Regions from separate parts of the Azospirillum brasilense genome, predicted to be linked through region 2. Evidence: predicted binding sites of a transcription regulator. Region 2 holds the regulator's gene; the other holds the start of a gene.

Region 1 (7,137 bases), 860 kb from region 2:
GTCGGCCTTGTCGATCTCGTCGATCAACAGCACGGGGGGCTCGGGCGCCTCGAACGCCTCCCACAGCTTGCCGCGCACGATGTAGTTGCCGATGTCGTGCACCCGCTCCTCACCGAGCTGGCTGTCGCGCAGGCGGCTGACCGCGTCGTACTCGTAGAGGCCCTGCTGCGCCTTTGTGGTGGACTTGATGTGCCAGGCAAGCAGCGGCTTGTTCAGGGCCCGGGCGACCTCCTGGGCCAGCACGGTCTTGCCGGTGCCCGGCTCCCCCTTCACCAGCAGCGGGCGCTCAAGCGTGATGGCCGCGTTGACGGCCACCATCAGATCGTCGGTGGCGACGTAGGAGTCGGTGCCGGTGAAGCGCATGCCAGTCGGTTCCACGGTATCGTTCGTTGACCCGCGCATCCTTCCAGCACGGCGGGCGTCATGCAAGACGGAACCGCCGCGGGCCGCCCGGCGTTCCCCCGCGGAAGGAGTCCGCCATGGCGACCGATCCCAATTTCTGGCCCGATTATCTGGAACAGCACCGCGACCCGACGAACCGGGCGCTGCACGTCGCCGGCACGCTGTCGGCGGCGGCCCTGTTGGGGGTGGGACTGGCCCGCCGCGACTGGCGGGCGCTGGTGGCGGCGCCGCTGGTCGGGTACGGAGCGGCGTGGCTGGGCCATTTCCTGGTGGAGCGCAACCGGCCCAGGACGCTGGACGCGCCGCTGGCCTCGCTGGCCGCAGACATCCGCATGGCCGGGCTGGCCCTGACCGGCCAGTTGGCGCGGGAATACCGGCGCTACGGCATTCCCGACCGCCCCGGCCTCGTGATCCGCCAGCACCCGCCGAGCGCACCCGCTCCGGCTTTGGAGAGGGTAGCGCCGGACGGGACGCGCGGTAGTTAGGAGGCGGCCTTGGCCGCCACGGCCTTCTCGATGGCCTCGACCGCGGCGGGCGCCAGCGCGGCATCCGGACCACCGGCCTGGGCCATGTCCGGACGGCCGCCGCCGCCCTTCCCGCCCAGCGCCTCCGCACCGACGCGCACCAGATCGACGGCGCTGAGCTTGGCCGTCAGATCCTCGGTGACGCCGACGACGATGGACGCCTTGCCCTCGTTCGACGCGATCAGAACGACGACGCCGGAACCGACCTGCTTCTTCAGCTCGTCGGCCATCGGCTTCAGGTCCTTGGCCGGCAGACCCTCGACCACGCGGGCGGCGAACTTGACACCCGCGATGTCCTTGGCCTCGTTGCCGCCCTCGGCCTTGGCGCCACCGCCCATAGCGACCTGACGGCGGAGTTCGGCCAGCTCGCGCTCCATCTTCTTGCGCTCGTCGACCAGCGCGGCGAGGCGCGACGGGACGTCTTCCGGACGGACCTTCAGCACGGACGCCGCCTCGGTCAGCAGATGGTCGCGTTCCGACAGCCATGCCTTGGCGCCGGTGCCGGTCAGCGCCTCGATGCGGCGCACACCCGCGGCGACGGCGCCCTCGGCGACGATCTTGAACAGGCCGATGTCGCCGGTGCGGCGGACGTGCGTGCCGCCGCACAGCTCGATCGAGTAGTCGCGGTCCAGCTCACCGTGCGGGCCGCCCATGGAGACGACGCGCACCTCGTCGCCGTACTTCTCGCCGAACAGGGCCATGGCGCCGGAAGCGCGGGCCTCGTCCGGGGACATCAGGCGGGTGACGACCTCGCTGTTGCCGAGGATGCGGCGGTTCACCTCGTCCTCGACCGCGGCGATGTCCGCCGGGGTCAGGCCGGTCGGCTGGCTGATGTCGAAGCGCAGGCGCTCCTGGGCGACCAGCGAGCCCTTCTGGGTGACATGCTCGCCCAGGCGGCGGCGCAGCGCCTCGTGCAGCAGGTGGGTGGCCGAGTGGTTGGCGCGGATGGCCGAGCGGCGCTCCGTGTCCACGCGCAGCTCCACCACGTCGCCGACCTTCAGCGTGCCCTTGGTGACCGTGCCGACATGGGCCCAGACGGCGCCCAGCTTCTTCTGGGTGTCGGAGACGGCGACCTCGGTGCCCTCGGCGGAGAAGATCACGCCGGCGTCGCCGACCTGACCGCCCGACTCGCCGTAGAAGGGCGTCTGGTTGACGATGACCATCACCTCGTCCCCGACGGCGGCCTGCTCGACGCGGGCGTCGCCCTTGACGATGGCGGTCACCTTGCCCTCGGCGACCTCGGTGTCGTAGCCGAAGAACTCCGTGGCGCCCAGCTCGTCCTTCAGCTCGTACCACAGCTTCTCGGTCGTCGCTTCGCCCGAGCCGGCCCAGGATTCGCGGGCCTTGCGGCGCTGCTCGTCCATGGCGGCCTTGAAGCCGCTCTCATCGACCGGACGGCCCTGGGTGCGCAGCACGTCCTGGGTCAGGTCGAGCGGGAAGCCGTAGGTGTCGTACAGCTTGAACGCCACGTCGCCGGGCAGCGGCTGCCCTTCGCCCAGGCGGCCGACCTCGTCCTCCAGCAGGCGCAGGCCGCGCTCCAGCGTCTGCTTGAAGCGGGTCTCCTCCAGCTTCAGCGTCTCGACGATCAGGGCGCGGGCGCGGTTCAGCTCCGGATAGGCATCGCCCATCTGCTGGATCAGCGCCGGGACGAGGCGGTGCATCAGCGGCTCGCGGGCGCCGATCATGTGGGCGTGGCGCATGGCGCGGCGCATGATGCGACGCAGCACATAGCCGCGGCCCTCGTTCGACGGCAGCACGCCGTCGGCGATCAGGAAGCAGCAGGAGCGCAGATGGTCGGCGATGACCCGGTGCGAGACGGCGTGCGCGCCGTCCGGCGCGGTCTTCGTCGCCTCGGCGGAGGCCACGATCAGCGCCCGCATCAGGTCGATGTCGTAATTGTCGTGCTTGCCCTGGAGCACGGCGGCCAGACGCTCCAGCCCCATGCCGGTGTCGATCGACGGCTTCGGCAGGGCGATCAGGTCGTCGGGACCGCGCTGCTCATACTGCATGAACACGAGGTTCCAGATCTCGATGAAGCGGTCGCCGTCCTGGTCGGGCGAACCCGGAGGACCGCCGGCGATGTGCGGACCATGGTCGAAGAAGATCTCCGAGCAGGGGCCGCAGGGGCCGGTGTCGCCCATGCGCCAGAAATTGTCGTCGGTCGGGATGCGGATGATGCGGTCGTCCGACAGGCCGGCGACCTTGCGCCAGATGCCCGCCGCGTCCTCGTCGGAGCTGTGGACGGTGACCAGCAGCTTGTCCGCCGGCAGCCCGAACTCCTTCGTCACGAGATTCCAGGCGAAGGCGATCGCGTCGTCCTTGAAGTAGTCGCCGAACGAGAAGTTGCCCAGCATCTCGAAGAAGGTGTGGTGCCGCGCCGTGTAGCCGACATTGTCCAGGTCGTTGTGCTTGCCGCCCGCGCGCACGCACTTCTGCGAGGTGGTCGCCCGTGAATAGGGCCGCTGCTCCGCCCCGGTGAAGACGTTCTTGAACTGCACCATGCCGGCGTTCGTGAACATCAGCGTCGGGTCGTTGCGCGGAACCAGCGGCGACGACTCCACGATCTGGTGGCCGTTCTTCGCGAAAAAGTCCAGGAACGTGCGGCGGATGTCGTTGGCGGTCTTCATAAGCTGTCCAGGCTCCGGCTACGGTCGGCTACAATCGGCGGCGCGGCCTTGTTCTGCGGCCGAACCGTGCTTTTAACGTGACTTGCGGTGGCTGTCCACAGAGTGCCCGTCACTGGAACGAAAGCGCGTGAGGATGGCGAGAAGCGCGTGGCCCGACCTCGCTCCATCAGGCGTTGGAGAAGAAGCAGGGCATGTCCGGATCGAGAAAGCTCGGCGGATCGCTGCGTCCGAGCGCATAGTCAGGCCAAGCGTCGGCGAGTGCGTGCTCGCACGCCCGTCTCAATTTGCATGCTGGTTCAGAAACGGACCTCGATGGAAGGAACTGGCAGACCGGCCGCGACCTTATCTGGAATTCGGAGTTATGGGCGCGCCGATCCGCAGCAGATTGCCGTCCGGATCGATATGGGCAAACTCGCGCAGGCCATAGGGCGTGTCGGCCGGGGCGGTCAGACGACCATCGACTTTGGCGGCCTGCCACGCCGCATGCAACGCGTCAGCGTCGTTGACGTAGAGATAGCAGGCTGTGGTTGAGCGTGCTGGCTCCAGGTCGGGAACCAGCGTCAAGTGAAGACTCACGTCGCCCCAGACAAGAAAACCATAAATGGGGTCCTCATCCGTATCGTTGTAGGCGGACGCCTCGAAGCCAAGACGCCGGTAATGGGCGAGCGCTGCGCGGACGTCCCGGACCGGCAAAATCGGCGTTACCCGTTCGAACTGCACAGCCATGATGCCGTCATCCCCGTTCGCCAACCGTGGCGCATGATGCAGGAGAGGCGCGGCGAAGCACAAGCCTGAGGGGTCCGACCTCAGCGAGGCTTGGAAACGGAAGAATGCGCCGTGCTGTTTGCTCGCGCCCCGTTTGCTCTCCAACCACGAAATACAAACAGCCGACCGAAGGGCGCCGCCGCCGGAATGACGCATGAAAAAGGCGCCACCCTGTGGAGTGGCGCCCTTTCCCTGGATGGCTTCGTCAGGGACCTCCATCCACGAGGTCGCATCCCCGGATCACTCCGGCGTGGCGGCGTCCCCGTCGGTTTCCGGGGTGCCCATCATCGCGTCGGCGACAAGGCCGGCGTTGCCGCGGATCTTCGCCTCGATGGCGTCGGCCGTGGCCGGGTTGTTGCGCAAGTAGTTCTTGGCGTTCTCGCGGCCCTGGCCGATGCGGGTGCCGTCGTAGCTGAACCACGCGCCTGACTTCTCCACCACGCCGGCCTGGATTCCGAGGTCGAGAAGCTCGCCCACCTTCGACACGCCCTCGCCGTACATGATGTCGAACTCGACCACGCGGAACGGCGGGGCCATCTTGTTCTTCACCACCTTCACGCGGGTCTGGTTGCCCACCACCGTCTCGCGGTCCTTGATCGCGCCGATGCGGCGGATGTCCAGACGGACGGAGGCGTAGAACTTCAGCGCGTTGCCGCCGGTCGTCGTCTCCGGGTTGCCGAACATCACGCCGATCTTCAGGCGGATCTGGTTGATGAAGATCACCAGGCAGTTCGACTTGGCGATGGAGCCGGTCAGCTTGCGCAGCGCCTGGCTCATCAGGCGGGCGTGCAGGCCGACGTGGCTGTCGCCCATCTCGCCTTCCAGCTCGGCGCGCGGCACCAGGGCGGCCACCGAGTCGACCACCAGCACGTCGACGGCGCCGGAGCGCACCAGCGTGTCGGCGATCTCCAACGCCTGCTCGCCGGCGTCGGGCTGGGAGATCAGCAGCTCATCCACGTTCACGCCCAGCTTGCGGGCGTAGGACGGGTCCAGGGCGTGCTCCGCGTCCACGAAGGCGCAGGTGCCGCCGCCCTTCTGGGCCTGGGCGATGGCGTGCAGCGCCAGCGTCGTCTTGCCCGAGCTTTCCGGTCCGTAGATCTCGATGATGCGGCCGCGCGGCAGGCCGCCGATGCCCAGCGCGATGTCGAGGCCGAGCGAGCCGGTGGAAACCACCTCCGTCTCGACCGTGTTCTCGCGGGCGCCGAGCTTCATGATCGAGCCCTTGCCAAAGGCGCGCTCGATCTGCGCCAGAGCGGCATCCAGGGCCTTCTGCTTATCCATGGAATCCTTCTCGACCAAACGAAGCTGTGCGGACGACATGCCCGTCTCCCCTTGTTAGATCACATCCGCGGCCCCAGGGCCAACGATCTCACCAACGGTCATTCGGTGAGAGGGAATGTACCAGCTTTGTTCTCCTGCGCAAAGCTCTAAGTTCCGCGAATGTTCTCATCGCAAGTTAGGAACGATCCGGCGCTGTGCAATGACCATTCGCCTCTGGCGCCATGACCGTCCGGAAGCGATGCAACGGAATTCCAACTGCGGCGTTCATGAGGAGATGCTCCGCCAACGACACCCCGAAAAGCCACACATGACGACCGCCCACTCCACGCTCGACCGGATGATCGACCGCCTCACCACCCAGCGCGTCGCGCTCGGCTGGGCCGCCGGCTGCGTCGCTGGGACCCCCGGCCTGGTGATGGAAATCGGTCTGGGAAAGGGCCGCACCTACGACCATCTGCGCCACCTGTTCCCGCCGCGCGACATCCTGGTGTTCGATATGTGGGCGCGTGTTCCCGCGTCCCTGCGCCCGGACGAGGACCGGCTGCTCCTGGGTGACTTCCGCGACACGCTGCCGGCCGCGGCGGAGCGCTTCCACGGCGCGGTGCGGCTGGCCCACGCCGACATCGGCAGCGCGCGGGAGGACGCGGAGGACGGCATCCGCCAGTGGATCGGCGGGTTGATCGAACCCTTCCTGGCGCCGGGCGCCCTCGTCCTGTCGGACCGCCCGATCGGCGCCGGGCGTCGCGGGTGGGAGGCTCTCGACGTGCCGGGAACGGACCGCTGGGCCTATCACGGCTGGCGCGTCGGATAAGGCCCCGCCCCGTCACTTCCCGTCGCGGATGACCTCCTTCACCTTGGAGGCGAGCTGCTTCAGGGAGAAGGGCTTGGGCAGGAAGTGGGCGACCTCGACCCCGTCGATCTCGCCCAGCCGATCCTCGGCGTAGCCGGAGATGAAGATCACCCGCATGTCCGGGCGCATTTGCCGGACATGGCGGGCCAGGGTCGGTCCGTCCATCTGCGGCATCACCACGTCGGTGATCAGCAGGTCGATGCGGCTGCCGTCCGTGCCGATCTGCTGCAACGCCGCCTCGCCGTTCTTGGCCTCCAGCACCTGATAGCCCTTGTTGCGCAGCGCGCGGGCGGAGAAGACGCGCACGGCGTCCTCGTCCTCGACCAGCATGATGGTGCCGGAACCGGTCAGGTCGCTGCCGCGCCGTTCCCGCGGCTCGCCCTGGTCGGGACGGGCCTCGCCCTTGTGGCGGGGCAGCAGGATGGTGAAGGTCGTCCCCTCCCCCTTCTCCGATTCGACCAGCACGAAGCCGCCGGTCTGGCGGACGATGCCGTAGACGGTGGACAAGCCCAGCCCGGTGCCAGACCCCACGCCCTTGGTGGTGAAGAAGGGCTCGAAGATGCGCTGGAGATTCTCCCTGGGGATGCCGCAGCCGGTGTCGATCACCTCGATGGACACATACTCGCCGGCCGGTATCGTCTCGTGCTCACGGCGCTGCGCCAGCTCGACCACATGGTTGGAGGTGACG
Region 2 (7,137 bases):
CGCCGATGTGGAGAAAGCCGGTGGGCGACGGGGCGAAACGGGTGACGACGGTCATGGGTGGCTCAATTCCGGGTTCGGCGCTGCTACAGTGCTGCGGCGGCCGCGCTGTGGCTGCTGCGGTGCGACTGCGGTGGTGCGGTGGTGTAACACATTAACGGCGCCGGAGGCATTTGCCTTGCGCGCATAGGCGACAGTATGGCCCACGGGGTTGAAGAGGGCATAGCCGGGGGTATGGCGGCGGAGGAGGGCGATGCCGCTCCGGTCCGTCGCGGCGTCGCCACGCGCCTTGCCGCGGCGGCTCTGGGATGCCTCGCCGCGGAGCGGGAGCGCTGGGCGCTTTGGCTGCCGGTGGGAACCGGGGCGGGCGTGGCGCTGTATTTCGGCCTGTCCGCCGAGCCGCCGCCCTGGCTGGGGCCGGGCGCTGCGGCTGGCTGTCTGGTTCTGCTGTGGCTGGCGCGGCGGCGTCTGGCGCCGGTCGTCCTGCTGTTGGGGTTGTTGAGCGTCGCTCTGGGCTTCGCCGCGGCGCAACTGCACAGCCTGGCGGCGGCGGCGCCGATGCTGACGCGCGAGCTTGGCCCGGTGCAGGTCACCGGGCGGGTGCTGGCGGTCGAACGGCAGCCCACCGGCGCGCGGCTGATGATCGGGGAGCCGACGGTGGAGCGGCTGGCCCCGGAAGCGACGCCGGAGCGGGTGCGCCTGCATCTGCCGGCCAAGGTGACCCCGCCGGAGGCCGGGACGGTGGTCCGGCTGCGCGCCATGCTCCACCCGCCGGCCGCCCCGGCGGAGCCGGGGGCGTTCGACCTGCAGCGGCGCGCCTATTTCGAAGGCTTTGGCGCGGTCGGCTTCGTCATGGGGGCCCCCGTCGTGCAGGAGGCGCCGCCGCCCGGCGGCTGGCGCCGGGTGACCGTGGCCTTCGAGCGGGCGCGCGCCGCCATCGCCGAGCGGGTGCGCGCCGCCGTGACCGACCCCGCGGAGGCCAGCGTCACCGCCGCCCTGCTGAACGGCGACGCGGCGGCGATTCCCGAGCCGATGATGGACGCCTTCCGCGACAGCGGTCTGGCGCACCTCCTGTCCATTTCCGGCCTGCATGTCGGCATCGCCGCCGGGATCGTCTTCTGGGTGGTGCGGGCGCTGCTGGCGCTGGCTCCCTGGATCGCGCTGCGCTGGCCGATCAAGAAGATCGCGGCGCTGGCCGGCATCCTGTCGGCGATCCTTTACACGCTGCTGGTGGGGGCGCCCTTGCCGACGCTGCGGTCGGTGCTGATGACCGGCCTCGTCATGGGTGCGGTCATCGCCGACCGGTCGCCGATCAGCATGCGGCTGGTCGCCTTCGCCGGCATCGTCACCGTCCTCTACGACCCGGAGGGGATGCTGGGGCCGAGCTTCCAGATGTCCTTCGCGGCGGTCGTCGCCCTGATCGCCGCCTTCGAGCGTTTCACGCCCTGGGCGGTGAGCCGGCGGCGCGAGATGGGCTGGCTCGGCAAGGGCGCCATGACGCTGGGCGGCATCGCCTTTTCCAGCGTGGTGGCGACGGTCGCAACGACGCCCTACGGGCTCTATCATTTCCAGCAGGTCGCCTTTTACGGCGTGCTGTCCAACATGGTGGCGATCCCCATCACGACGGTGTGGATCATGCCCTTGAGCCTGCTCTCCTACCTGCTGTTGCCCTTCGGGCTGGAGGGGCCGGCGGTGACGGCGATGAGTTGGGGCGTCCGGCTGGTCATCGAAACGGCGGAGCGGACCGCGGCGCTGCCCGGAGCGACGGCGTTCCTGCCGGCCATGCCGGACGCCGCCATCGCGGCGGTCACGCTGGGCGGGCTGTGGCTGGCCATCTGGACGGGGCGCTGGCGCTGGCTGGGGCTGGTGGCCTTGGCTGGCGGTATGGTCGCCCCGGCCTTTGCGCCGCGGCCCGACATTCTGGTGTCGGAGGACGGAAAATTGATGGCCGTGCGCAGCGCGGAGGGGATTCTCAGCCTCTCCACCGCCAGCGACGGGCGGGTCGCCAACAGCTGGAGGCGGCGCGACGGCATGGAGAAGCCGGAGGACAAGGCCGGTCAGGATGTCTGGCCGCTCGCCGGTGTCAGCCTCGACGGGCGGCTGCGCTGCGACGCCCTGGGCTGCCTCTACCGCGCGCAGGGAAAGACCGTGGCGCTGCTGCGCCAGCCGGACGCCTTGCCGGAGGATTGCGCGGTGGCCGATGCGGTGGTGACCGCGGTTCCGTCGCGCGGGTGCCGGGCGCCGCTGGTCATCGACCATTGGCGCTTGCGGCGGGAGGGCGCACACGCGCTCACCCTGTCGGACCAGGGTATCGGGGTGGAAAGCGTGCGTGGGCGGCGCGGCGACCGCCCCTGGACGATGGGCGGGATGCGGCCCGACAGAAAGACCGGGGCGCGCTGAAGCGCCGCCCCGGATCGTCCTGCCGTCAGTACTTCCGCACCAGACCGACGAGGCGGCCCTGCACCCGGACGCGGTCGGCGCCGAAGATGCGGGTCTCGTAGGCGGCGTTGGCCGGTTCGAGCGCCACGGTGTTGCCCTTGCGGCGCAGGCGCTTCAGCGTGACCTCGGCGTCATCGACCAGGGCGACGACGATCGAGCCGTTCTCCGCGCTGTCGCAGCGCTGGATGACCACCGTGTCATGGTCGAGGATGCCGGCCTCCACCATGGAATCGCCGGCGACCTCCAGCGCGTAGTGGTCGCCCATGCCGAGCATGGCGGCCGGAATGTCCACGAAGGCGGAGCTGTCGCGCAGCGCCTCGATGGGCGTGCCGGCGGCGATCCGGCCGTAGAGCGGAAGCTGAACCGATTCGGACGCCGGATTCGCTTCCCGCCCTGCGAAGCTGAAGTCGCCCTTGATGACGTTGGGCTGGAACTTGGCGCGCGGCGGCCGGGGGCGGGCGGTCTCCAGCCCCTCCGGCAGGCGCAGCACCTCCAGCGCGCGGGCGCGGTGGGGCAGGCGGCGGATGAAGCCGCGCTCCTCCAGCCCGGTGATCAGGCGGTGGATGCCCGACTTGGACTTCAGGTTGAGAGCGTCCTTCATTTCGTCGAAGGAAGGGGACACACCGCCCTGCCCGAGCCGCTCGTTGATGAAAAGCAGCAATTCATGCTGCTTGCGCGTGAGCATTTGTGCCTCCCGGCCGGTTCCGCACTAGATATGGAACAAAAGCAAAACGTTCCATCTTGTTCTAGTTTGGTTCTTAACCCCCGTCAAGCCCTACGGATGAAATCAATCGCAAATCGACGGACAGGACTCCCAAAGCGATTGCCAAAGGGATCGGGGGTGCAGAACGGATTAAAGCGACAGGACACCGCCGCTCAACGGGATCACCGTCACGCGGTCGCCCACGGCGGCGGCGGTTGCCTGCGGCTCGCGGACGATCAGGGCGTCGGCCCGGGCCAGCCGGGACATCATCGCGCTGTCCTGGCGCGGGAAGGGGGTGGCGACGGGCTCGCCGTCCGCTCCGGTGGACAGGGTGGCGCGCAGGAAATCCGTGCGGTCGTCGTTGGCCTTCAGCGGCGCGCCGAGCCGGGCCGCGAGCGTGGCGTTCTCGGCGGGCAGCCCCTGGAGACGGCGGAGGACGGGCACCAGGAACAGCACGGCGGCGACCCCGGTGGAGACCGGGTTGCCGGGCAGGCCGAGCAGCGGCACGCCGTTCGCCGTGCCGAAGATCAACGGTTTGCCGGGCTTCATGGCGACCCGGTAGAAGTCCAGCGACAGCCCGCCCAGCACGTCGCGCACATGGTCGTGTTCGCCTTGCGAGGCGCCGCCCGTGGTCACCAGCACGTCGCAGCCGGCCGCCCCGGCGGCCATGGCGGCGAGATGCTCCGGATCGTCCCTGGCCACGCCGAGGTTGTGGGCGAGCCCGCCCTGGCTGGTGACCAGCGCGCACAGGCCGAGCGCGTTGGAGCTGACGATCTGGCTCGGACCCAGCGGATCGCCGGGCAGGGCGATCTCGTCCCCGGTGGCGAGCACGGCGACCCGCGGGCGACGGTGGACGCGCAGCCAGGGCAGGTTGGCCGCGGCGGCCAGGGCGACGTCACGGGCGGTGAGCAGCCGTCCCTTGGGAAGCAACTCCTCTCCCGCGGTGAAGTCCAGACCGGCGGGGCGGATGAAGCGGCCCGCGGGCACGGCGCGCCCGACGCGCACGCGATCCCCGGCGTCCTCGCAATCCTCCTGCATCACCACGGCGTCGGCCCCGGCGGGCAGGGGGGCGCCGGTGAAGATGCGCACGGCCTCGCCCGCGCCGAGCGATCCGGCGAAGGCGTGGCCGGCCGCCGACTCGCCGATCCGGCGCAGGGTGACGGGCGCAGTCTCCGACGCCTGGACGATGTCGGCGGCGCGGACGGCCCAGCCGTCCATGGCGGCGGCGGCGAAGGGCGGCTGGGTCAGCCGGGCGACGGCGGGCTCCGCCAGGACGCGCCCCAGCGCGTCGGGCAGCGGCACCGTCTCCGCCGGCAGGGCGGTGAAGGCGGCGAGGATGCGGGCGCGGGCTTCACCGACCTGCAGCATCAGGCCGCGCTCCCCCATTCGCCGCTCTTGCCGCCGGCCTTGTGGAGCAGCGTCACCTCGGTGATGGTCATGCCGCGGTCCACCGCCTTGCACATGTCGTAGACGGTGAGTGCGGCGATCGACACGGCGGTCAGCGCCTCCATCTCCACCCCGGTCTGCCCCCTCAGCTTGCAGGTGGCGGTGATGTCCACGGCGTTGCGCTCGGGGTCGCAGGTCAGGTCCACCTTGACCGAGGTCAGCATCAGCGGGTGGCACAGCGGGATCAGGTCCGGCGTGCGCTTGGCCCCCATGATGCCGGCCAGCCGGGCCACCGACAGGACGTCGCCCTTCTTGACGCCGCCTTGCAGGATGAGCGCCAGCGTTTCCGGCTGCATCAGGACGGAGCCGCGGGCGGTCGCCGTTCGTTCCGTGTCGGCCTTGCCGGACACGTCCACCATCACCGCGCGGCCCTCGGCGTCGAAATGGGTGAAGCCGCTCGCGGGCTGGTCGGTCATAGGGGTTTCTCCATGAACAGGCTCAGCGGGTCCGGGCCGTAGGGGCCGAAGGGGCCGCGGTCGGCGAAGCCCTGCTTGCGGTATAGCGCGATGGCCTCGTCCTGATAGACGCCGGTTTCCAGCCGCAGCAGCGACAGGCCGGCGCCGCGCGCCTCGTCCTCGATGCGTTCCAGAAGGCGGCGTCCGATCTGGCCGCCGCGTGCGGTCGGCTGGACGAACATCCGCTTGACCTCGCCATAGCCGCCCTCGGTGTCGATGCGCACGGCCCCGCAGCCGACCACGGTTCCCGACCGCCGGGCGACCAGGAAGCGGATGTCCGGCTTGGCCAGCGACTGCAGGTCGAGCAGATGGTTGCTCTCGGCCGGGTAAAGGTCGCCCAGATAGCGGTCCAGCTCCTCGATGAGCTGAACCACCTCGTCCTGGAGCGGACTTTCAAGGGCAATGCTCACGTTCGGCACGTCGTCGCTCCTCCCCATTGCTTTATTCTTTGGTGTCAGGCGAGCAGGGCGCGGGTGGCCGCGGTCACATCCTTCTGCCGCATCAGCGATTCACCGACCAGGAAGCAGCGCGCGCCGACCGCCGCCATGCGCGACAGGTCCGCCGGGCTGTAGAGGCCGCTTTCGGCGACCAGCATCCGGTCGGCGGGCACGTGGGCCGCCAGTTCCTCCGTCGTGGCGATGTCCACCGCCAGAGTCTTCAGGTTCCGGTTGTTCACCCCCAGAAGCGGAGTCTTCAGCGCCAGCGCGCGGTCCAGCTCCTCGCGGTTGTGCACCTCGACCAGCACGTCGAGGCCCCAGGCGAGGGCGGCGTCCTCGATCTCGGCGGCCTGCGCGTCGCTCAGCGCCGCCATGATGATCAGGATGCAGTCAGCGCCCAGCGCGCGGGATTCGGCGATCTGGTAGGGATCGACCATGAAGTCCTTGCGCAGCACCGGCAGGTCCACCGCGGCGCGGGCGGACAGCAGATAGTCGTCGCAGCCCTGGAAATAGGGCTCGTCGGTCAGCACCGACAGGCAGGTGGCGCCGCCCTCGCGGTAGGCGCGGGCCAGCGACGGCGGGTCGAAGTCCGGACGGATCAGGCCCTTCGACGGGCTGGCCTTCTTGATCTCGGCGATCAGGCCGTAGCGGCCCCCGTCCACCGTGCGGCGCAGGGCGCGGATGAAGCCGCGCGCCGGGTCGGCGGCGCGGGCGGCGTCCTCCACCGCGGACAGCGGGCGGGCGGACTTGCGGGCTTGGACCAGCGCGCGCTTGTCGTCGCAGATGCGGGTCAGGACGTCGCTCATGGCGCGGCAACCGGTTCGTTGGTGGCGGACGAGTTGGTGATGGAAACAAGGTGCTGGAGCACGGCGCGGGCCGCCCCGCTGTCGATGGCGTCGCGGGCCCGCTCGACGCCCTCCTTCAGGTCGCCGGCCTTGCCCGCGACGTGCAGCGCGGCGGCGGCGTTCAGCAGAACGATGTCGCGGTAGGCGCCCTGGGCGCCGTCGAACAGCGCGCGGATGGCCTCGGCGTTCACATGGGCGTCGCCGCCCTTCAGAAGCTCTGGCCGGGCGCGGAAGATGCCGGCCTGCTCCGGCTCGATCTCGAAGACCGTGACCTCGCCGTCCTTCAACTGGGCGACGGTGGTCGGGCCGGTGGTGGTGATCTCGTCCAGCCCGTCGGAGCCATGGACGACCCAGGCGGCCTCCGACCCCAGCCGCTTCAGCACATGGGCCAGAGGCTCCACCCATTGCCTGGCGTAGACGCCGAGAAGCTGGCGCTTGGCGCTGGCCGGGTTGGACAGCGGTCCCAGCAGGTTGAAGATGGTGCGGGTGCCCAGCTCGACGCGGGTCGGGCCGACGTTGCGCATGGCGAGGTGGTGGCGCGGCGCCATCAGGAAGCCGATGCGCGCGTCCCACAGAGCCTTGCGCACCAGACCCATGTCGCAGTCGAGGTTGACGCCCAGGGCACCCAGCACGTCGGCGGCGCCCGACTTGGACGACATGGCGCGGTTGCCGTGCTTGGCCACCGGCACGCCGCAGGCGGCGATGACGACCGCGGCGGCGGTGGAGATGTTGTAGGTGCCCGAGCCGTCGCCGCCGGTGCCGCAGGTGTCGATGGTGCCGTCCGGGGCCTCCACCGGGATCGCCTTGGCGCGCAT

The links. The regulator LexA, encoded in region 2, represses DNA repair genes until DNA is damaged. The targets are predictions, from matches to a motif close to ATGTTCTANTTTGGTTC.
Region 1: a site for LexA is predicted at 5,715-5,731, ahead of recA (recombinase RecA). Genes of this name have one in related genera too.

Annotation. Positions count from the first base shown of each region.
Region 1 covers NZ_CP032345.1:702,092-709,228, forward strand. The annotation lists gene D3869_RS03495 (AAA family ATPase) at 1-363, opposite strand, end outside; gene D3869_RS03500 (DUF962 domain-containing protein) at 480-887, shown strand; gene alaS (alanine--tRNA ligase) at 884-3,553, opposite strand; gene D3869_RS03510 (bleomycin resistance protein) at 3,896-4,279, opposite strand; gene recA (recombinase RecA) at 4,559-5,638, opposite strand; gene D3869_RS03520 (class I SAM-dependent methyltransferase) at 5,907-6,410, shown strand; gene D3869_RS03525 (hybrid sensor histidine kinase/response regulator) at 6,423-7,137, opposite strand, start outside.
Region 2 covers NZ_CP032345.1:2,780,399-2,787,535, forward strand. The annotation lists gene gltX (glutamate--tRNA ligase) at 1-55, opposite strand, end outside; gene D3869_RS13270 (ComEC/Rec2 family competence protein) at 196-2,397, shown strand; gene lexA (transcriptional repressor LexA) at 2,423-3,121, opposite strand; gene D3869_RS13280 (molybdopterin molybdotransferase MoeA) at 3,290-4,507, opposite strand; gene moaC (cyclic pyranopterin monophosphate synthase MoaC) at 4,507-5,001, opposite strand; gene D3869_RS13290 (GNAT family N-acetyltransferase) at 4,998-5,450, opposite strand; gene trpC (indole-3-glycerol phosphate synthase TrpC) at 5,495-6,283, opposite strand; gene trpD (anthranilate phosphoribosyltransferase) at 6,280-7,137, opposite strand, start outside.